DNA from 3 places in the Paenibacillus sp. NPDC057934 genome. Region 3 is predicted to be linked to each of the others. Evidence: riboswitches for the same ligand, from Rfam matches in the RefSeq annotation. Region 3 holds a riboswitch; each other region holds the start of a gene.
The links. Region 3 has a riboswitch for cyclic di-GMP ahead of ACFVRY_RS04615 (thiamine pyrophosphate-binding protein). Riboswitches for the same ligand answer to the same signal wherever they lie in the genome.
Positions count from the first base shown of each region.

Region 1: it holds a riboswitch for cyclic di-GMP, as region 3 does, so the genes downstream of both, ACFVRY_RS11580 (choice-of-anchor A family protein) here and ACFVRY_RS04615 (thiamine pyrophosphate-binding protein) in region 3, are expected to answer to the same signal.
Region 2: it holds a riboswitch for cyclic di-GMP, as region 3 does, so the genes downstream of both, ACFVRY_RS23020 (FapA family protein) here and ACFVRY_RS04615 (thiamine pyrophosphate-binding protein) in region 3, are expected to answer to the same signal.

Region 1 is NZ_JBHVPB010000004.1:388,216-395,601, reverse strand. It holds gene ACFVRY_RS11590 (HD domain-containing phosphohydrolase) at 1-827, opposite strand, end outside; gene ACFVRY_RS11585 (alpha/beta hydrolase) at 1,339-2,283, opposite strand; gene ACFVRY_RS11580 (choice-of-anchor A family protein) at 2,467-5,481, opposite strand; cyclic di-GMP riboswitch class I at 5,571-5,660, opposite strand; gene ACFVRY_RS11575 (YhjD family protein) at 6,128-6,535, shown strand; gene ACFVRY_RS11570 (ASCH domain-containing protein) at 6,722-7,168, opposite strand.
Region 2 is NZ_JBHVPB010000010.1:223,761-231,146, forward strand. It holds gene ACFVRY_RS23010 (LysR family transcriptional regulator) at 1-282, opposite strand, end outside; gene ACFVRY_RS23015 (DMT family transporter) at 387-1,271, shown strand; gene ACFVRY_RS23020 (FapA family protein) at 1,347-3,203, opposite strand; cyclic di-GMP riboswitch class I at 3,307-3,397, opposite strand; gene ACFVRY_RS23025 (FUSC family protein) at 3,709-4,809, opposite strand; gene ACFVRY_RS23030 (ABC transporter ATP-binding protein) at 5,103-6,227, shown strand; gene ACFVRY_RS23035 (ABC transporter permease) at 6,217-7,023, shown strand; gene ACFVRY_RS23040 (ABC transporter permease) at 7,020-7,386, shown strand, end outside.
Region 3 is NZ_JBHVPB010000002.1:21,873-29,258, reverse strand. It holds gene ACFVRY_RS04625 (helix-turn-helix transcriptional regulator) at 137-1,123, shown strand; gene ACFVRY_RS04620 (methyl-accepting chemotaxis protein) at 1,212-2,462, shown strand; cyclic di-GMP riboswitch class I at 3,030-3,122, shown strand; gene ACFVRY_RS04615 (thiamine pyrophosphate-binding protein) at 3,308-4,945, shown strand; gene ACFVRY_RS04610 (carboxymuconolactone decarboxylase family protein) at 4,961-5,341, shown strand; gene ACFVRY_RS04605 (hypothetical protein) at 5,510-5,860, shown strand; gene ACFVRY_RS04600 (3-oxoacyl-[acyl-carrier-protein] synthase III C-terminal domain-containing protein) at 5,943-6,935, shown strand; gene ACFVRY_RS04595 (ATP-binding protein) at 7,212-7,386, opposite strand, start outside.

The DNA.
Region 1 (7,386 bases), on a different contig from region 3:
AGCAGTTGTCCATCCTTAACATTATTGGTCGCCTTATATAACTCATTGATAGGATGCTGTACGCTTTTAGTCAACAACCATGCAGCAATGGCGGAGAACGCTGTGCCGATGAATAACACCATCCCCGCCCAGCCCCAGAAATTCTGAATTCCGGTTCTGCTAAGCGCAGTATCATGCAGTCGCACTTTGGTCGCCATAATGAATAGCGCCAGTGGGAAAGTACCAATCAACATGCAACTGATCATGAACTTGGGACCGATCGGAACAAAAACATAGCCTTCAAGCGAGAAATCCACATTATAACGTTCAAGCGCCCGATTCCGGAATTCCTTGATTAGAGGAATAATGGCAGAGCAGGTCAGGAAAAATTCAATCAAAGCGTGCATGCATGCGATCAGCACCGCACCCGTTACCGCCTGATAGAGAACGGAGTACGGCAAGCTGACGAGATCGGCATGTATCATCCAATAGGTCATCAGAATCGCAGGCACCGCCATTCCAAACAGATGCGGACCAAGAATCCGGTACACAGCATGCTTGGGCAGGCGATGAGTATACTGGTAAGCCTTCTCCAGCAGTTCCAGGCTGGGGTCAGCTGCCCTCAGGGCGGTGCGGATGGGCTTGACATGCTTCATGAACAAGCTGATCTCCAGTAGCGCCATCACCAGGAAAGAAAATAGCAAAACCAAAAAAAGGCGGCCATACTCCAGTGCAGACAGCTCCAGGGAGGAGATCAACAACACACTGCCTACTGCGAGCACAGCGACAATAGAGCCGAACAAGTAGTTTCGGATCTGTTTTTGTATAAATGCCGTATATAAAACCATCTATTCCTCCGATCCCGGTCTTCCCATGATGTCAATGACTTATTTGCTTTATTTGTATTTATATGCTAAGATTTAATAATATTTGATTGTCGCTATATGTATCCCCATCAAGAAGATGTCAGGCCGATCGTTGCTTTCATTATTATTATCGGCATTTTGGACACAATCTCTTACGTTTTCTTGCAGAACTCTTCCTTTTTATGAGATGAAATTCGAACATAGCATTCCGATTCGCACTGGCGCGGCCACGGAGCCGCAAGGACAAAAGAGAGGTAGGGCTTTTGTCGTTTTGGAAGGATTACTCTCGCCATACGGCTGCTGGAAATAACAAGGAATAATGACCCCGTTGCTCACGACGGCAGGGGATAAATATAACGAGATGCATGGTACATAGTCCCTCTTGCTCAGGAACACTGGCCATGTGTGGAAAAAAATTAGGCGCCCGATAACCGCTTTTCGCGGATATCGGGCGTCGTCTACGTTTCAGGACATTTTCTCGGCAATTCTTCGCTCAATGTACATAACGAGTTACAAATCCAGCAACCTTGGCTTTATAGGCCTCCTTGTCCGTATCATAGGCCAATCCATGACCTGCCCCCGGAACAACAAACTTCTCCTTGGGGCTTCGGCAAGCCTCATATAACTCATCCAGCATGGCAAAAGGCACAAACTTATCGGCATCACCGTGGATGAAGAGAATCGGCACTTGTGCTTTGCGTACCTGTTTGAGCGCGGAAGCTTCGCTGAACCGATACCCTGCCTTCAGCCGGGTAACTGTGCTGGCACTTTGTACAAACGGAAAGCTAGGCAGCTTATACATACGCTTCAACTGATATGTTAGTTGGGCTGTAACCGAGCTGTAGGCACAATCTGCTACGATGACTTTTACCTGCTGTGGAAGCACCTCGCCAGATGTCATTAGCACCGTTGCCCCGCCCATGGATACCCCGTGCAGAACAATCTGCGCACCCAGCCCTGTCTGCTCGGTCACATAATGAATCCACTGCAAATAATCGCGACGTTCGGGCCAGCCGAAGCCGATATAATCCCCAGCACTCGCACCATGCCCTCTAGCATCCGGCAGCAGCACATTATAGCCAAGATTCTCATAATAGAATTTGGCGTAGGCCCCCATATCTTTTGCCTGACCAGAATAGCCATGAGCAATGATAGCCGTACGTCCCTCCGCACGCTCCGAAGAGAGGAAATACCCTTTCAATTCCAGCCCATTCTCGGAGACGATGCTAACGTCCTGGAAGATCTGACGTGAGATCCATTCCTTCCCCTCACCCCAGGATGGACCAGCAACGGGAGGATCGACCTTCAGGTCAGGACTGCTACCCAGAAATTCTTTGGGCGCCCGCTTGACTGCAACTCCGTAGAAAAAGAATCCGGCGTATACCACCACCGCTGCAACGATAACAATCACTGCGCCAATAATCAATGTCCATGACAATCTGCATTTCCCTCCTATTGAACATCATAATTTTTCCAGATGAAGCTAGTATAGCATGCCCTGCAAGGAGACCAAAGTGAAGTATGGAGTTCATAGAAAAAGAGCCGCTTTCCGGAAAATGAAGATTCCGAAAGCGGCTCTGCTGTTATTTGCGGCAAAACAATGAATGATCCCGTCTGCCGATTAAGATTTGTTTCTTCTAGAGAATCTGAATCTTACTAGCAATCCCAAAGCGGCTAAACCTAGCCCAGTTACATAATAAGGGACAGGGCTCGATTCACCCGTCTTCGGCAGCTTATCTACAGCCGGACCACTCAGCGGAACGCTGTTATTAGCCAGGGTGATAGCAGGCGTGGACGGTTTTTTCGAAGGTGACGGCGTGGACGTCGGCACCGGTGCCAGTGGTACTTGCTCATCTTCAATGATGATTTCATCATTGTCCGGTGTTGGTGTTGGCGTCAGTGTTGGCGTTGCTGTTGCTGTTGGTGTTGACACTGGTCCAGCCGGTACCGGATCACGATCCACAACGATTGTGCCAATTACAGGTGGCGTCGTTGGACTTGGCTCCGGTGTAACCACTGGTGGTGATGGCGTCCATGTTGGTGTTTCGGGCGTCGATGCCGGTGTTGGCGTCGGCGTCACTTCCGGTGTTGGTGTCGGTGTGCCTTCAGGCGTTGGTGCCGGCGTTACTTCCGGCGTTGGCGTCGGCGTTACTTCCGGTGTTGGTGTTGGTGTTCCTTCCGGCGTTGGTGTCGGCGTTACTTCCGGCGTTGGCGTCGGTGTTACTTCCGGTGTTGGTGTTGGTGTTCCTTCCGGCGTTGGTGTCGGCGTTACTTCCGGTGTTGGTGTTGGTGTTGGTGTTGCCGTTGGTGTTGGTGTTGGTGTTGCCGTTGGCGTTGGTGTCGGCGTTGCCGTCGGTGTAGCCGTTGGCGTTGGTGTTGGTGTTGGTGTTGGTGTTGGTGTTGGTGTTGGTGTTGGTGTTGGTGTTGGTGTTGGTGTTGGTGTTGGTGTTGGTGTTGGCGTCGGTGTAGCCGTTGGCGTTGGTGTCGGTGTCGGCGTTGGCGTTGCCGTCGGTGTAGCCGTTGGCGTTGGTGTTGCCGTTGGCGTTGGTGTCGGCGTTGCCGTTGGTGTTGGCTTCGGCGTCGCTGTCGGCGTTGCCGTCGGTGTTGGTGTTGGTTTCGGCGTCGCTGTTGGCGTAGCCGTTGGTGTTGGTGTTGGCGTAGCCGTTGGTGTTGGTGTTGGCGTAGCCGTTGGTTTCGGCGTCGCTGTTGGCGTAGCCGTTGGTGTTGGTGTTGGCGTCGCTGTTGGCGTAGCCGTTGGTTTCGGCGTCGCTGTTGGCGTTGCCGTTGGTGTTGGTGTTGGTGTTGGTGTTGGTGTTGGCGTTGCCTTCGGTGTAGCCGTTGGCGTTGGTGTTGGCGTTGCCGTCGGTGTAGCCGTTGGCGTTGGTGTTGCCGTTGGTGTCGGCGTTGGCGTTGCCGTCGGTGTAGCCGTTGGCGTTGGTGTCGGTGTTGCCGTTGGCGTTGGTGTCGGCGTTGGCGTTGGTGTCGGTGTTGCCGTTGGCGTCGCTGTCGGCGTTGCCGTTGGTGTTGGCTTCGGCGTCGCTGTCGGCGTTGCCGTCGGTGTTGGTGTTGGTTTCGGCGTCGCTGTCGGCGTAGCCGTTGGTGTCGGCTTCGGCGTCGCTGTTGGTGTTGGCGTCGGCTTCGGCGTCGGCGTCGCTGTCGGCGTTGCCGTTGGTGTTGGCTTCGGCGTCGCCGTTGGTGTCGGCGTAGCCGTTGGTGTCGGCGTAGCCGTTGGTGTCGGCGTAGCCGTTGGTGTCGGCGTTGGCTTCGGCGTCGCTGTCGGCGTTGCCGTTGCTGTCGGTGTTGGTTTCGGCGTCGCTGTCGGCGTAGCCGTTGGTGTTGGTGTTGGCTTCGGCGTCGCTGTTGGTGTCGGCGTAGCCGTTGGTGTTGGCTTCGGCGTCGCTGTTGGTGTCGGCGTTGCCGTTGGTGTTGGCTTCGGCGTCGCTGTTGGTGTTGCCGTTGCTGTCGGTGTTGGTTTCGGCGTCGCTGTCGGCGTAGCCGTTGGTTTAGGTGTTTTTGTCGGCTTTGGTGTTGGCGTTGGTGTTGGTGTTGGGCATGGTGTTGGCGTTGGTGTTGTCGTCGCTGTCGGTGTTGCCGTTGGCTTCGGACTTGGCGTTGGCGTCGGCGTAGCTGTTGGCTTCGGACTTGGTGTTACCGTCGCTGTTGGTGTAGCTGTCGGTTTCGGACTTGGTGTTGCCGTCGCTGTCGGTGTAGCTGTTGGTTTCGGCGTTGCACTCGGTGATGGTGTTGGGGTAGCAGACGGTGTCGGACTTGGGCTTGGCGTAGGCGTTGTTGACGGGGTGGTTCCTTCAAACGGATAATGGTGCATTTGCACAAAACCGTTGAATGAAGTGGCTATCAACGTGCCATGCAACTCCGCATAACTGTAGAACACACTCGCTTTTGGCGCCAGAATTGTACCTTCTATCGTTGTATTAGCTATACTGATTGAGCCTGCTTGATAAAAATTAAATAATACCTTCCGGGGACTTCCTCCCCAGATTTGAAAACTTGGAATGCTGATCGCGCCTCCGCTAACATTGACTATAACAGTGCCATTGTTTGCAATGTTGAACTGAAGACCGTTGGCATCCGCCAAATCGGAGGCGGATAGATTCACGACATTAAAGGCTTCCGGGGCGTTGATGGTTATTTTCCCGTATTCCTTCTTGAAAGATCCTGCCTCGGGGAGAGACGCCAGCTCAGCCGATTTATTAATCAGAAATTGCTTTTCTCTAGCAAAATCAATTGGAGTAGCCTTTCTCTCGCCTTCTTTGATATCAGCCCGTTCCTTGCTCAAAGATCCCCCGTAAACGGCTGTGCCATACACAGTTCCATCAGTCAAATTAATGTTTCCTCCCGCAATTAGAACATCGCCGCCCTGGGCATCCTTAGATACGCCATAACCTTTCAGGCTGATGTTCCCTGCGGCCGCAAGCCGCCCGTGAATCTGGTCGTTCGACTGCGTGAAGTCTCCAAACACAAAAGCATTAAAATTCCCGGCAACCCCCAAAACTGGCGTGGGGGTATACGGCAAGCCCGATGTTGCGTTCACCGGGACGCCCAGGGAAAACGTGCTTCCCACTGTCAGCAGCCCTGCCAGGAACAATTTCACTGCCGACTTCATTTTTTTCCTCAATGCTTACACCTCCTATTAAATTTTATATGATCTCGTAGCAGCTACGATGACAACAAAAAAAGACCACCAAGAAGTAGAGAAGCTCTCTTCATGGCAGTCGGACGGTCATGGCACTTGTCAGTACTTTAGACTCCTGGACTTTGCGTCCCGTCTTTTCAGACGGTTTGCTATTATACATGACGATAATAACTTACTAGAAATGCCCGCAAAACAACATACGGCAGGCCCTGCGTGATATTTTTTGCTGTAATTTATCAATAGTGTAGCTTGGCGTTATCGCATTGTCAACGAATTCCTTTTTGTACAATATTTAAATGAAAAAAGCGCCAAAAGGCGCTTCAAATCGTCATTTTATCCTCTTTTTAGAACATCTGTATCCACCCGATAATTGATATCCATAACGGAATACTCAGGAACAGTCCGAACAACATACCCCGATAAATATTCCCTTCATGCTCCATGGCTCACTTCTCCCCAATATTACAATAGTCTTCCTTTTAGTATTTCAAATTAAATATAATATCATTCCTTCGAATGAATTGTGAATTACATCACAATATTGTGTTAGTTTATAAATACCATTGAATATTTTTTGAAATTCGGAGTAGAATAGGAATACACGTTCTCATTTTAGGTGGTGATACGCATGCACAAAGCCGAGAGTATAGACAATCATCTGGTAAAATCGTATTTGCTTCTCCCGCTGATCCTATCTGCTTTTGAACGCGATGCCAGCATCATTTCCGCGCAGCTCCGAACACCTTCACCTTATCTTGAAGTTTTGGATACGGCAGCCCATGCAGCTACTGCAGATCTCAGGGATATCCGCACGGAGATGAGAATTCGCGGCATTAAGGTATATGAACAACATAAGCTCCCGCATGGCCTTGAGGCTAAATTCATCTGCCGGGGATATCACGAACGGATGCTGCTGCTGAATGAACTCATTGCCGCACAAGCAGGAATCCATATGCGCAAGTATCTAGGACTGGATATTTCGGCTTTCCGAAATGAGCAGGAGCAATACAGAATCAATCCTGCCCCTCAACTCTAAATCTACCCTATGCTAAGGATCGGTTAAAAAAATAGGCCCTGCCATGGGAGTTGGCAGGACCCAAATCTATACCACTAAACACTGGGGGGCGTTTGGTAAATCCAATATAACCCCCGAACCTGAAAATAAGCTGATCTTAAGATAAAAATTAGCTTAAAAAATGTCACGATTTTTGTTAAACGAAGATCAGAAATGTTCCTCTTCATCCGAAAGGGGGTACTCCCAGAAGCCCAGTCGCCCTTTGGCCGGGACGGGATGAACCAGCGGGCGAACATCCTCCAGCTCCCAAGCGAAACGTCCTTCTGTATAGTCGCCAAAAGCCCGTTCGTTCTCGCTTATCCACTGCGCCACACCATTCAACCCAGTAATACCATTCAACCCAGTAATACCATGGCACTCCTTCAGTTTCCCTGTAGCAATAATAACACCCGTGGGTAAATTCCCTTCTGTATAGCCGAGCTTTGCGAGTAGCGATTGGAACGGCTCTCGTCTACATGCGGCCTTGTCTATTTTAAGACCGGCATGGATTGCCAGTTCTCCACGATATGCCGTTCGCCATGAACGGGTTTCGTAGTTTTTCTCACCAAGCGCAACCAATGTAGCCCAGGGCTGCCGTATTGTTAAGCAACGCATGTTGTGTTATCTCCTTCTTTATTTCACTGAGCCATCAGGTGTACATCCCTACTATAACTCATTTATCTAGATATCGAACTTCTTATCCAACACCACAATTAACAAAGTTGCAAGCGGTCCACATAACGCACTTGCATATATCATGAAATGTCCGGACAAAATTAACCAAGACATCCATGCAGCAAAAATTCATTTTTTGTGATTAAGTGTCACAGATT
Region 2 (7,386 bases), on a different contig from region 3:
GATACGGCCTTTCTCCAGGCCCTTCTCCAGAGCGATCTCCTGATTGACCTTGTCAAAGCCGGCTAGAATTTCACGAAAGAGGACAAGGACGCGCTTTCCCACATCGGTAAGCGCCAAACCGCTGCGCCGGTCACGGAGCAGGAGTTTCACATCCAGCTCGTCTTCCAGTGTTGAAATGGCTCGGCTGACAGCAGGCTGGGTCATGTTTAGCTCCAGTCCGGCTTTGGTGAAGCTGCCGCTTTCGGCGATTTTGACAAATAAGGTGATTTGAGTGTTGTTCATATCTTTTTTGATATGCCCCTTATGATTAATATTTATTTCTATTATGAGTGTGATTATTGTATCATTTGACATGAAGCCGATTCAAGGAGATGAAATCAACAACTATGCAGAAGAAAAATATACTGCTGCTTTTATTTCTTGTTATTGTTTGGGGCGTTAACTGGCCCTTGTCTAAGATTGCACTGGCATACGCCCCACCCTTGCTATTCGCAGGGATTCGCACGTTGATTGGCGGCGTGCTGCTCATTCTGCTCGCTCTGCCGAGATGGAAGAGTCTGCGCTTTAAGCAGCTATGGCGGATTTATCTTGTCTCTGCGATTCTCAGCATTGTCTTCTACTATGGCTTTCAGACCATTGGGCTGCAATATGTGCCAGCCGGTCTGTTCTCGTCGATCGTCTTCTTACAGCCAGTTCTGCTAGGGATTTTCTCTTGGATATGGCTCGGGGAGAGCATGTATGGACTCAAAATCGCCGGACTGCTACTAGGGTTTATTGGTGTAGCTTCACTAAGTGTCGGTGGATTTACAGGCAGCATTTCCCTTTGGGGCATCTTCCTCGCCCTTGCCAGCGCGTTAAGCTGGGCATTTGGTACAATCTATATGAAGCTGCGATCTGACCGTGTAGATACGCTATGGTTGACCGCCATGCAGATTACGATTGGTGGACTGATCCTGACGTTCTCGGGGTCTGTGACCGAACGGTGGGGAGATATTGTGTGGAATGGTGCTTTTATCGCTGATACCTTGTTTATTTCAATTTTTGTGATCGCGATGGGCTGGGTCGTATACTTCAAACTGATTAATGAAGGGGAGGCAGGCAAGGTGGGTTCGTTTACCTTCCTGATTCCGTTAATTTCGATTGGCAGCAGTGTCTTCTTCCTTAAAGAACAAATCACGCTTAACCTGGTCATCGGACTGCTGCTGATTGTGTGCAGCATTGTTCTGGTGAATGTGAAATTCAAGCGTTCTACCAAACTTTCAGCTAACTGACCAAGGCTGAATGCCCTACATCGAATAGTAAAAGGAGGTCCCTGCTGACATTGTCGCGAGGGACCTCCTTTTATTTTATTGTCGGCGCTGTAGCGTCTGTGGTGTGATCACAGCGTTCTCCAGTGGTTCGGTAACCTCTTCCGAGTAGCCGCCAACACTGATTGTACCACCGCTCATTTTGTGCAGAACAAGCCTCTTTCCGGCCTTTAAGGTGGACTTGACTTCACTTGTCCCTCCAACCGTCTGTGCTGTGATGGCACCCTTGGCTTCCAGATTGGAGTCTTCACAGACCGCATTTCTGCTTGTGTAGGCGATATCTCCAGCGGACAACAGCTCACTTTTCCGAGTGCCTTCTCCGTAAAGGGTGATGTTGCCGCCAGAATGAATGCTGCTGCTATCGCTGTAGGGAAGATCAATCCGGACTTTAGTCTCCTGCATAACAACAATGCCTCTGTACATATCCTTTAGCAACTTCAGGAAGGATTCCACAAGCGCATCATTCAACAACCCGATAAACTGATCTGGCTGCAAAAAGACCTCCAGCAAGCGTTTCAACTGTTTCGTATCCTGAGGGTAGGTATGCTTGATGTCAGAGAGAACGTTTAGGAGCTCGGGGATCAGAATCGCGAATCGTTTATATTTGGTATCGAGCAGAAGCTGAATGACCTGGCCGTAATTGACAGGCTGCTGGCGGTTGGCTAGCTTTTGGGACAATACCTTGGCTGCCTTCCGTAGCAGAATGCCTTCCTCCATGATCTGTTTGGAGAGATGATAGAGTCGGTTGTTGAATACTCCATGATATCCCGAATACAGCTTGCTCTCCGCCACATCGCCCCGAATCCAAATACTTCCGGTTGCCGCGATGGTCGCATTCTTCACACTTCCGTAAATATAGACATTTCCAATCGCCTCAATAATCATCCGCTCTTCCACATCGCCGTGAACAGCAACGTCCCCCGCGAATACGATATGCCCAGTCTCAGAATTGACATTCCCCAGAACCCTGTGCGCTGCAGCAATATCAAAGATGGAGCCCTTCACTCCTGTCAGGCGGGGTCTGCCGGTACGAAGCGCCATGACCTTCACTCCGGACACAAGCTGTGTATGTTCCTTGGCGGTAAGCCGGATATCTTCAGGTGGTGTAGCAGGAAGCAGATGTCCATACACATCATATCCAGGCACTCCTTCGATGGATGGATGCTTTATCGCTATGATGTCACCTTCCTGAACTTCGGGAATGTCCGGATATTTCTGCCCTTCCTGTCCGCTCACGTTTCTATGGAAGATTTCTGCTGTTAGGGCTTCCTCGGAGAACGGAATTTCGATTCGTGCACCGATCGAAGGTTTGGGCGCCGTGCCTTCCGCAACACGAACAGGCCGTCCGGTGGGGCGGTTCAATTCCTCGTAGATCGCGGGAATATTGAGATTCTGTGAGATGGATTTTTTATCAAAATCGGCAAGGACCTGTTCGATGCGCAGTGTAGATAGCAGGGCTTTCTTGTCCTGCTCCGCACTGACCGCGATGTTATTCGTGGCTGCACAGTTCTTCAGGCGCCAAGCGTACTGTTCTACTCGTCGCACGGTAAGGAAGGCAGATAGCTTGTCTTCGGAGACTATGATCTCGTACGGAGCTGGCTCTTCAATCTCCCATTCCAGGCGGTCGGATGACAATACTTCTGTAGGGGTAGTAATGATCTGCCGGTTCTTCCTAAGGACTAGGGGAGGAACGGGAGAGACGACAGCGGGTTTGCCGCCAGATAAGGGTGAGGTGATGAAAAATTGATTATTTTGAATAATGATGATGCCATCCTTATTGTTGGCGTCGTCTAGTGGTAGAGATTCTGTAACACTATTCAAGATTTGTTCGGAGGGATCTATTGGCAAAGGCCGGGCAAGTTCTTTTACTTCATTTGGATTAGGGCGGTGCGGCATTCGGTTACCTCGCTTCTTTGTATAATCAAAGGCATCTGTACATAGAGAGCACCGTTATTTCGGTGCGATCATCCACTAGGGATATCCGCCATGTAGGCGTCTAATTGGCAGCCTGGCAACCATAAATGCACTTGTGCATTCTTAGGCCCATTGCTTTGCGTCCTACCCTTTCGAATAGTTTGCCTTTAAAAATGGATCAATGATGTATACTCAGCATCAGGCACTTTAATCGACTAAAATCGACAAAAAAAGAAGGCGCCGGTACGTCGTATATATAAAATGTCGGCATTAAATCCTTTTAATTTTAGTGCTAAAGTAACGAATTGACAATAGGGAATAAATAAATTCACCCAGACCATTCACATGTAAAAGAGAGGCGTCTAAGGCGGATGGCCCGGGACGTCTCTCACAGGATCACATAATCCGTAGAAAGTACCTATATATTCCACATTTCCTTAATTATAACGTGTAAGATGGTTTTAGTAAAATGAAAGGACTCTCCACGTTATAACTTGTGGGAGAGTCCTTTTTTCATGTAACGAATACCTTGGGCGATGTCTCGCTTAGCTTCGTGCGGTACCGCCGAACAGGTGGCATATTCCGCCCGTTCCACCTCATCCAGCACCCGGTTCAGGTGCGAGAAGACTGCACCAAGATCGCGCATAGCGGTCAGAGGGCAATGACTCTGAAGCTTGGAGAAGCAAGAGAGTTGCAATTCCCGTGCATGGCGTAGGGCGTCTGGGAGGGAACGGGGGCACTCGGTATCGGACAGGGTCTTCGTTCCGTACAGTGCGATGCAATCGGCAGTGGCTTCCAGCGAACCAGTCATCCCTTCTGCAGCTGCATAATGCGGTGGCAGCAGGGCGATCTCATCGGCAATTTCCTTCACATAGGCATGAACGGTTTTAAGATGAGAAGTAGCAGTGCTAAGCCTGTTCAATTCATTTCGGCATTGGTAATGCGATAGCGTGTAGTGAATCTCTTTCTGCTTTTTGCCGCTTCGCTTCAGCAGTTCACCGGCTTGTTTCGATACTGTATTGCCCTTTACCGAACTTTTTTCGCCAGCGGCAAGACCTCTCAGTGCTTCTGCTAGCAGTTGGCTTCCTTCAAGTGCCAAGGCTTTTACCTTGACGAACCCCTTCGGCGGAACGATAATCATATTGATAAGAATGGCAATCAGCACTCCGATGAAGGTCTCGGTTATTCTAGAGAGTACATAATCGTTTTGATAGAAGGAAAGGGCCATAACAGAGGTGACGCCTACTTGGGTCACGGCCTGAATATTCACGCGGCAGGCGGTGGCGATGCCAATGCCGATGAGCAGCATAAGCAGGATGGAGAGCCCGCTTATGTTAAAGAACTTGCCGACAATCAGAGCGACGATCCCGCCAAGAATGATGCCGAGGAGGCGGTAGATTCCTTTTTCTACAGAGCCCTTAACCGTACCTTGGGTAATCAGAATGGCAGCTAGCGGAGCAAAGTACAGATAGTGACTACTATAAAGACTGTGCACCACTACCCAGGAGAGCGAAGCGGCCAGCGTAATTCGTATCATATATAGGGAAAAACCAAATTTCTCAAGGCGGTCAAATAACCCCTCGTTCATGTGCTTCATCTTCTTTCGCAAAAATAAGAAAACATCAATTTATCTTTCATCCGTTTTCATTATATCACCTCATTTTTGATGAAAATCCTCATAAGTTTTACGAACTTGTTAAGTTTCTGGGGGACGTTAACAATCTAAGTTATCGCATAAGATGAAGCTATCTATTATGCTATACCTATATGAGGTGTCGAACGAGGGGAGGAATTGTCGCTTATCCGCACTGGGCATGCCGATATCGATTGTTCCCCGCAGAAAGCGGGTAAAATAGGATTGTATTACTAAAGGCAGGGAGGTTGTTAGCTATAGCTACCCAGGAAGGTACTATTATTTCTTTTGACAAGGTAACGAAGCAATACGACGATGAAGAGGCCGTCCTCAAAGAGGTCAGTTTTGAGATTGAGCGGGGCAAATTCTATACATTACTGGGCCCGTCCGGTTGCGGTAAAACGACGATTCTCCGGCTGATTGCCGGATTCGCTGAGCCGACAGGCGGCTCGATTATTTTGAACGGAAAAGTGATTAACCGCATTCCCGCCAACGAGCGGCAGGTCAATACAGTATTTCAGGACTACGCTTTGTTTCCACACCTGAACGTATTTGAGAATGTGGCTTTCGGACTCCGCATCAAGAAGCTTAAAAAGGATGTCATCACGCAAAAGGTGCAGGAGGCGCTGCGCTTCGTGAACCTAGCAGGCTACGACCAGCGGGCTATTACAGAAATGTCCGGTGGTCAGCGGCAGCGTGTAGCCATCGCCCGGGCCATCGTCAACGAGCCGCAGGTCTTGCTGCTGGACGAGCCTTTGTCGGCGCTGGATTTGAAGCTGCGGACAGAGATGCAGTATATTTTGCGGGAGATGCAGCAGCGGTTGGGGATTACTTTTATCTTCGTCACGCACGATCAGGAAGAAGCACTGGCGATGTCTGACTGGATCTTTGTCATGAACAAGGGCAAAATCGAGCAGAGCGGCACACCTCACGATATTTATGATGAGCCGATCAACCGTTTCGTAGCGGACTTTATTGGCGAATCGAACATTGTACCGGGTGTTATGATCGAAGACAATCTGGTGGAATTCAACGGCCGCCGCTTCGAATGCTTCGATGCTGGTCTAAGGCCTAATGAAGCGGTGGAGATTGTGATTCGTCCCGAGGATTTGGAAATCTCGGCTGTGGAGCAAGGCAAGCTGCGTGTACGCGTCGATTCCCAGCTGTTCCGGGGTGTGCATTATGAGATCAGTTGTTATGACGAGTCCGGGCATGAATGGCTGGTCCATTCCACACGTCAAGCTACTGTGGGCAGTGAAATTGGCCTGTACTTCGATCCTGAAGCGATTCATGTTATGCGGTTCGGGGAAACGGAGGAAGAGTTCGACAGACGTCTGGAAGCTTACGGCGAGGTGGAGAGTCATGAACAATAAGGGCCGGTCGTTTTATCTCATCCCTTATTATTTGTGGATTGCCTTGTTCGTTATTGCTCCAGTATTTCTGGTCATTTACTATTCCCTGTTTGATCTGGACGGGCATTTGACGCTGGACAATTACGTGAATTTCTTTACGCCTGTATATTTGAAAATGACGCTGACCTCCTTCTGGTACGCGTTTCTGATCACAATATTCTCGCTTCTGGTCGCCTATCCGGCGGCTTATCTGCTGACGAGAACGAAGCATAAGCAGCTTTGGCTGCTGCTGATTATTTTGCCGACCTGGATTAATCTTCTGCTGAAAACTTATGCATTCATCGGGATTTTCGGCACCTTTGGACCGATCAATAACCTGTTCGATGTGCTTGGGATTGGTGAGCAGCAGATTTTGTTCACAGGCTTCAGCTTTGTGTTCGTGTCGGTCTACATCTTTATTCCGTTCATGATTCTGCCGATCTTCAGTGCGCTGGAGGAGCTGAATCTGTCCCTGCTCGATGCTGCGCGTGATCTGGGGGCGTCCGGTTGGACAACTTTCCGGCGGGTGGTCTTTCCACTGACGATTTCAGGTGTGCGTTCCGGCTGTATGGCGGTATTCATTCCGGCACTATCTCTGTTTATGATTACAAGGCTCATCGCCGGTAGCCGGGTCATTACGCTCGGAACTGCGATTGAGCAGCACTTTTTGGTTACACAGGATTGGGGCATGGGCTCCACAGTAGCCGTATTTCTGATTGCGATTATGGCGTTGTTCATGATTCTGTGGGGCGGCGCACGGAAAGGGGTGCAGAGATGAGGAAAAGAAACGGATTCTCCAATCTGTATCTCATTTTAGTGTTTGCTGTACTGTACGCACCGATTGTGTATCTGATGTACTACTCGTTCAACAGCGGGGGTACGATGCACAAGTTCGAAGGCTTTACCCTGGAATATTACCGCGAGGTGATTCAGGATAGCCGGCTGATCATTATTGTGATCAATACGCTGGTCATTGCGCTGCTGTCTTCGGCGATTGCTACGGTGATCGCGACCATTGGTGCGCTGGCGATCCATCGCGTCCGCAGCCGCCGGGCGAAGAACACCTTATTGTCGCTGAACAATGTGCTCATCGTCAGTCCAGACGTCATCATCGGGGCTTCATTCCTGATTCTGTTCACGA
Region 3 (7,386 bases):
TTTAGTGGGGGTGGCTTCTTGCATTTTATTGAAGAACATGGAACCACACTTTGCTTAAATTCCATTTAATATATGACATCAACTGACATATTAATATGATAAACTTGAACTATTACACTCAAGGAGGACAAGTGGTATGAGAGCTGACCGGCTCGTTTCTATTTTACTGCTGCTGCAGAATCGTGGCAAAATGACCTCACGTGATCTAGCGCAAACGCTCGAGGTGTCCGAGCGGACGATATTCCGGGACATGGAAGCACTCAGCTCAGCAGGCATTCCCGTACTGGCAGAGCGGGGACGAGAAGGCGGCTGGTTGCTCACCGAGGGCTACAGAACCTCCCTGACAGGTATGAAGCCCAAAGAGATCGCCTCCCTCCTTCTGTCTGCTGACTCTACGATTCTTAGCGATCTTGGCATCGAAGAGGACTTTTCATCTGCCGCTCGCAAGCTGAAGGCTGTAGCAGCCCCGCCTTACAGCAATTCCACTCTTGACTCGGTTCAACGGATTCATGTGGACGGCGCAAGCTGGCATCCCTCAGATGAGGCCTATCCTTTCCTGACGCTGCTACAGGATGCCCTTTGGCACGATCGTGTTGTCAAAATTACATACATGCGCAATAACGAATCCAGTGAACGGCTAATTTATCCACTCGGACTCGTGACCAAACGCGGAGTTTGGTATGTTGTTGCAGAAAGTATGGGTGAGCTACGGACCTACCGGGTCTCTAGACTGCAGCATGCGGAGCACACAGATGATTTTTTCAGACGTCCAGAAAATTTTGATCTTGGTCAGTATTGGCAGCAATCCACTCAGGCCTTCAAATCTGCCTTGCCAAGTTATCCAGCTACCGTGCTGATACGGGAAGAAACGATGAAAGAATTCGCGAGAGAGAGATATCTTACTATAAAAAATACTATCCCGTCCTCCCACCCCGGTTGGCTGGAGATTGAGGTCGATTTTAACGCCCTGGAATGGGCCTGCCGGGTACTTTTGTCTTATGGGTCCAGTGTCCTGGCCCTCTCACCGCAAGTGCTACAGGAACAAGTACGACAAGCCCTAGTAGATACAACCGTCCTATATGAGTCTATCGGGAAGGATTTATCCAAAAGTTGTCCTGAATAGCATTTATGTCAGTTCTTACAATAGACCTATACCCCTTTAATCGCCTATAATATTACAATACACAACATTAAAGGGGGACATATTTCCTATGGACTGGATGTACAAGCTGCCTTTGAAACAAAGAATTGTCGCCGGATGCTACCTGGTTGCCGCATTATTCTCTATCCCTGTTTTGGTTACTTTTATTATTCTCGGCAAAATTGTTGTGGGTATCATTCTGGTGGTCCTGCTTGCAACCCTGACTTACCCTCTTTCTCGCTTTGTCGAGAGAACGCTTACATCGTCGTTCGATGACATCTCCAATGTGACCCATACGATCTCCAAAGGAGACTTTACGCATAGAGCCGATGAGAATGGCTCCATGGGTGATATCAGCCGCTCCTTTAATATGATGATCGATAAATTGAAGACCATTTTGACCGATGCTTCACAGATTACCCGTCAGGTTATGGACGCAAGCCGCGGCATCGAAGACAAGAATCAGAACCTGAAGATCGTCATGTCTCAGGTGGCAACCTCTTCTAACGAACTGGCTCAGGGTGCCAATGAGATTTCCAGTGATATTGCTGGCATGATTGATTCTATTAAAGATATTGAGACCAAGGTCGCCGACTACGCACATTCAACCAAAGAAATGAACAAGAAATCTATACATACGTTGGAATTGGTAGAGCAAGGTCGCCAGTCAGTGGATACCCAAGCGGAAGGCATGCGCAAGAATATTGAAGCTACACAAAAAGTAGCCGATACCATTGATGCCCTCTCCCATAACGCTCGCGGTATCACCATGATTACGAAGACAATCACCGAAATTGCGGAACAGACCAACCTTTTATCCCTGAACGCTTCCATCGAAGCTGCCCGTGCCGGAGAGCATGGTCGCGGGTTCGCCGTGGTTGCCCAGGAAGTACGCAAACTGGCAGAGGAATCCACCGCCTCGACCAAAGAGGTCTTCGGCCTGGTACGAAGCATTGAGAGCGATATTAAGGAAGCCATTGCGAACATTACCATCAATGAGGAAGTCGTTCAGGTACAGAATGAAATGATCATTCAAACTGCACAGGTTTTCGGGCAAATTGTCCAAAGCGTACAGTACATTACCGAGCAAATCGCCGCCTTCTCTTCGGAAAGCGACCTGATGCTGGACAGCGCCCTGAAGATCTCCACAGCGATTGAGAACATCTCAGCAATTACTCAGCAAACAGCAGCCAGCACCGAAGAGGTCTCTGCATCGATGAGTGAACAGATCAATGCCCTGCAATCCGTTGCGGATGAGAGTGAAAAAATGACATCAGCTGTCTTCCAGCTGCAAAAAACGATTCATATTTTTAAATTTTAGAATTTGTCATAAAAATTTTATTTTTATTCATTGCAGCACAAAACTGCCGTATAAGCTCTGTCTTATACGGCAGTTTTTCAATTTATGAAACGTTTGTATTATATCACTTTCAAGCCTTTCTGAAAGTTTATAACCACAATTTTTGTTTATCCACTCCCCTCTCAAATACCCTACTTTCAACCTAATCCCCTCCTGTGCAGTTCAAAAGAATTTGAGCACTATGATTCATTGCCTTTCATGAAAAACATCATCTTAAATCTTGATTCAACTAATTTCTTCAATTAATATCTAATCTTGTCCATCCAATAGTTTTCATCTAATTTGCATTTTCACACCAATCCCTCAAATGAAATCTTGCTCTTTCTCCTGATTAAATGCTTGCTTCAGACCTATTTGTAACCGTATTCCATTTTACAATGCACCCTTGGATACATTTTAAATTAAAACTAAATTCCTACTTTCTTTCATATTTTTCGTCAAATTCCGAGTTCGTTTGTGTAAAATATATTGACAAAGACGAGCTAGGAATATAATGTAAAGGAAAATTATTCTTATAATTAGTTATAAAATTTATATGGGCAAAATTCCTGAAAAGGAATGACGCAAAGCCATGGATCTACAGCCTCATTTTTTCGGGGCCATGACTGCCAGGTTGCAGTAAAAACCAGGAAGATCGACTTAATTTTGCGGTCTGAGTGGCGGTTTTTTGCTACCAACCTGTGCTCCATTATTCGAGCACAGGTTTTGTTGTTTCTTTGTACCCGTTAGTATCGTTCTAATCATTTGGCACTACCAGAACGATAATATAATTATCTTTTACTTAACCCAATTCATTTACTTGAGAGGTGTTTTTTTTGAAGACAGTCGCAGATTATATGGCGGAGGCACTACGTAACCTCGGAGTAACCCATTCATTTGGTATTATTGGTAAATCCATTTGTCCCTTAGTTCTGAAGATGGTGGATTACGGTATTGAGTTTATTCCTGGAAGACATGAATCCAGTTCCGGCTTTGAAGCCGCAGGCTATGCACTCAAGACTGGCGGACTAGGCGTTGCTTTCGGAACATCCGGTCCCGGAGGCACGAACCTGCTTACTGCAGCGGCCCATGCCAAGGCGAATAACCTTCCGGTACTATTTATTACAGGGCATCAATCCATAAAAGAACTAGGTATTCCGCAATGTCAGGATTCTTCCTCATATCTGGCTGATCTAGCTGATATGTTCAAACCGGCTACCCTGTTCAGCAAACTTGTAGAACGTGGCGATAACTTGAGCACCATTTTCAATCATGCTATCTCTATTGCTCTGGGCGGTACCCGTGGTCCCGTTCATCTTTGCTTGCCGTTCGACGTTCAGACTGAACTGCTGGAAGAATTCCCGGTAGTTTATCCAGAGCGTGAATCGCTCGTCAGCATCTCCAATTTTGACCGTGTAATCAACGCTATCAACAATGCTGAGAATCCGCTAATTATTGCCGGTAAAGGTGTTAACCGTTCCGGGGCTCATAAAGAGCTGATCGAACTGGCTGAAACATTCAACATCCCTGTCGTGACCTCTCCTGGTGGCAAAGGTGCTATTCCTTGGGATCACCCGCTCTATCACGGTCCTGTCGGTGTCGGCGGATGTACGCATGGCGATGACATGCTAAATCATAGTGATTTGTATATCGTGCTGGGCTCCCGCCTGAGCGATATGACCATCTGTAATCTCAAACGCGAGAATCATCCAGAAACATTAATTCAGTTTGATAGCGACCCTACGTTTGTAGGCAAAATTCTAACCTCCAAAACTATACCGGTCTCCGGGGATCTGCGTGATAATCTTGTGTATTATCTTGAACACCTGGATAGAGATTCTGTGACCAAACATAATACTCCAAGTTTTAACTATCGGGAAGAACTGCCTGAGCTTCCAGGCCTCTCCCTCGCTTCAGTTATGAGCGTGATGAGTGATTTTATTCCATACAACAACACGGTGTTCGTGGATGATGGAAGCCATGGCTTTAATGCCGTTAAATGGTATAACGTTAAAAAACCGGGCAGTTTTGTGTTCGATGCCTATTTTGCCTGCATGGGTAACGCAATTGGCATGGCTATCGGCGCCAAGGTTGCATCACCGGATGAAACGATCTTCTGTGTGACTGGCGATGGGTGCTTTATGATGCTGGGCGCTGAGATTAATACAGCAGCATGTAAGGATATCCCGGTTATTTTTATCGTTGTCAACAACATGCAGCTGGATATGGCACTAAAGGGTATGGAGAAGACTACGGGCCGAATTGACGGAACCCTATTCGAAGTCCCAATGGACGCGGTGAAGTTCGGCGAATCGCTTGGAGCAACCGGATATCGCTGTGAAACTTTGGATCAATTCTCCGCTGCGATCGCAGATGCAGTAGCCTTGAACAAGGTAGCCGTAATCGAACTGTTGACAGACCGTGACGAAGTACCACCTACAGCACACCGTGTAGTGAATCTTTAATCAGGGGGCCAATTTATGAGCGACAATTTGGACAAAAATATCAATAGTGGTCTGAACCACTTTGCTAACTTATCAGGAGAGTATGGAGCCAAAGCCTTGGCTCCTATTAAAGACCATTTTCCAGATCTGGCTGAATACATTATGGGCGCCGCCTACGGTGACATTTTCCAGCGCAACACGATCGGTGATGACTGGAAAGAAGTTGCCGTGATCTCCGCATTGATTGCGATGGGACAATACGAACAACTAGGCGTCCATTATGTAATGGCGCTAAGTGTAGGTGTCACTGAAGAGCAGCTTAAGGGTGTTCTGCTTCATTTGGTGCCTGCTCTAGGAGCTCCGCGTGTAATCAGCGCCTTTAACGTGTTGCTCGAAGTTCTAGAAGAAGTGAAGTAATATCTGTAAAATTCAAAAATTTACATTTTTCGACTTTCTCATTGTAATTCTATCAATCATATGCTATTAATATAGTTAAATTATCCCAAAAATAAGTATAGTATCGATTGCCGAAAATACGGAATCGAAGTTTTTGGATAACACTAATTTATAGGAGCGATGAAACGAATGGGTAAATTTATTTTGAAGACAGATTCGGTTAAGAAAGTTATCAATATCGATTTGGATGGCACGTTCTCTGAAGAGGATGGTATCAAGTCCATTCAGGCTTACCAGCAAACGATTAACCCGATCACTCCAGCAGACTATGAGCTGCACTTTGATTGCAGAAAGCTTAACGTTACCGCTCCTAATGTTGTACCTCTGCTGGAGGGATGCTTCATCATGATCCAGAAGGATGGCTTTGTCAAAGTGAAGCTGACTCTTGAGAACAACCCAATTCTTAAAATGCAATTAGCGCGTCTGGGCCGTAAAGCGGGTCTGGATAACCTAGAAATTATCTCTACAGTTACTGCATAAGACACACAACTTCATATTCAGCCTGTATCTTACCTGCTCATGCAACGATCCATCAGCTCATCACTAATAAGGGGGCAATTCAATGGCCGGCATACGCATCAGAGACATCGCTATCTATCATCCGAGTAACAAAATCGGTAATGATTTCTACATCAAGCATTTTGACGATAGAGGAATAGAGATTCGTGGACTTCTGGCGGCATTGGGTCGTGAAACCCGCTACAGTATTGATAATGAGGACGAGAATGCACTGACTATGGGATTTGAGGCAGCCAGCAATGTGCTGGAACAAGCGGGACTTACAGGCGAAGATATCGATCTTATCGCCTTCTCCAGCCAAACGCCGGAATATATTATCCCGACCAACTCGGTGATCATGCACCGTTTGATTAATGGCGCTTCCCGCACTATTTGCATCGACAGCAATGCAAACTGCATAGGTATGACAGCAGCCTTCGAACAGGTCAGTAGACAGATGATGGCGAATCCCCGTATTCGCCGTGCACTGGTGATTGGGTCCGATCATATCCTCCCACACACCGACCGCAATAACCCGGTATATTATGCCGGATTCGGCGATGCTGCCGCAGCGATCATCCTAGAGCGTGATGAGAATGCTGTTGGATTAATCGATTCTATCTACCAAACGGATACCTGCGTGCTGTACAATTCCGTCTTCCCTGCTGAAGGCTTAGCCAAATTGGGAACGAAGGGCGTCGCTCCTGGTGAATTTAATGTAGAATTCACCCCCTTTGATGATTCCATCTGTGTAGAAGCAGCTGTCGAATCGATCAAAACATTGTTTGCTGATTCAGACATCGCTCCGGAATCCATTAAAGCAGCCTGCTTCTCGCAGTTGTCTCTTCCCAATATACTCAGTGTTGCGGAAAAAGTCGGTATTGATAGCAGCGTAGCCGTGTATGTTGGGGATGAATTTGGTTATACTTCGACCAGCAGTCCATTTGTTGCTCTACATAAGGCTGTATCTACCGGACAAATCGAACGCGGTGATAAAGTATTATTCTGGACTGTCGGTGGAGGCATGCAGAATATTGCAGTTGTGATAGAATACTAAGCCTACTAAATATAAGTTTACAAAAGAAGCATTCCAACAGCAGTATACTGCTGAGGAATGCTTCTTTTTCTATACCCCATAAGCCTGTCCAAAACCGATTCTAGGAGGCTCTTCTCCCCGGTCTTAGGGGTTTACTCATTTATCTGTTAAAGGTGTTACTGAAGACGATAAGGGGCTGTATAGCTGTGTTTTGTTCCACGATGAACAAGATTAATCGGTTCCTTTCAACAAAAAAGCACCTCCTAAATCAGAGGTGCTGTCAGGCTTTGTTTAGAATTACTGTTTTTCGACAGGTAAGCGCAGTGTAAAGGTCGTTCCTTCACTCAATTTGCTCGCAGCCGAAATATGACCATGATGCGATTCGACGATATTCTTAACAATGGCGAGACCAAGCCCCGTTCCCCCAGATTCCCCGCGGACACGAGCTTTGTCAGCCTTGTAGAACCGTTCG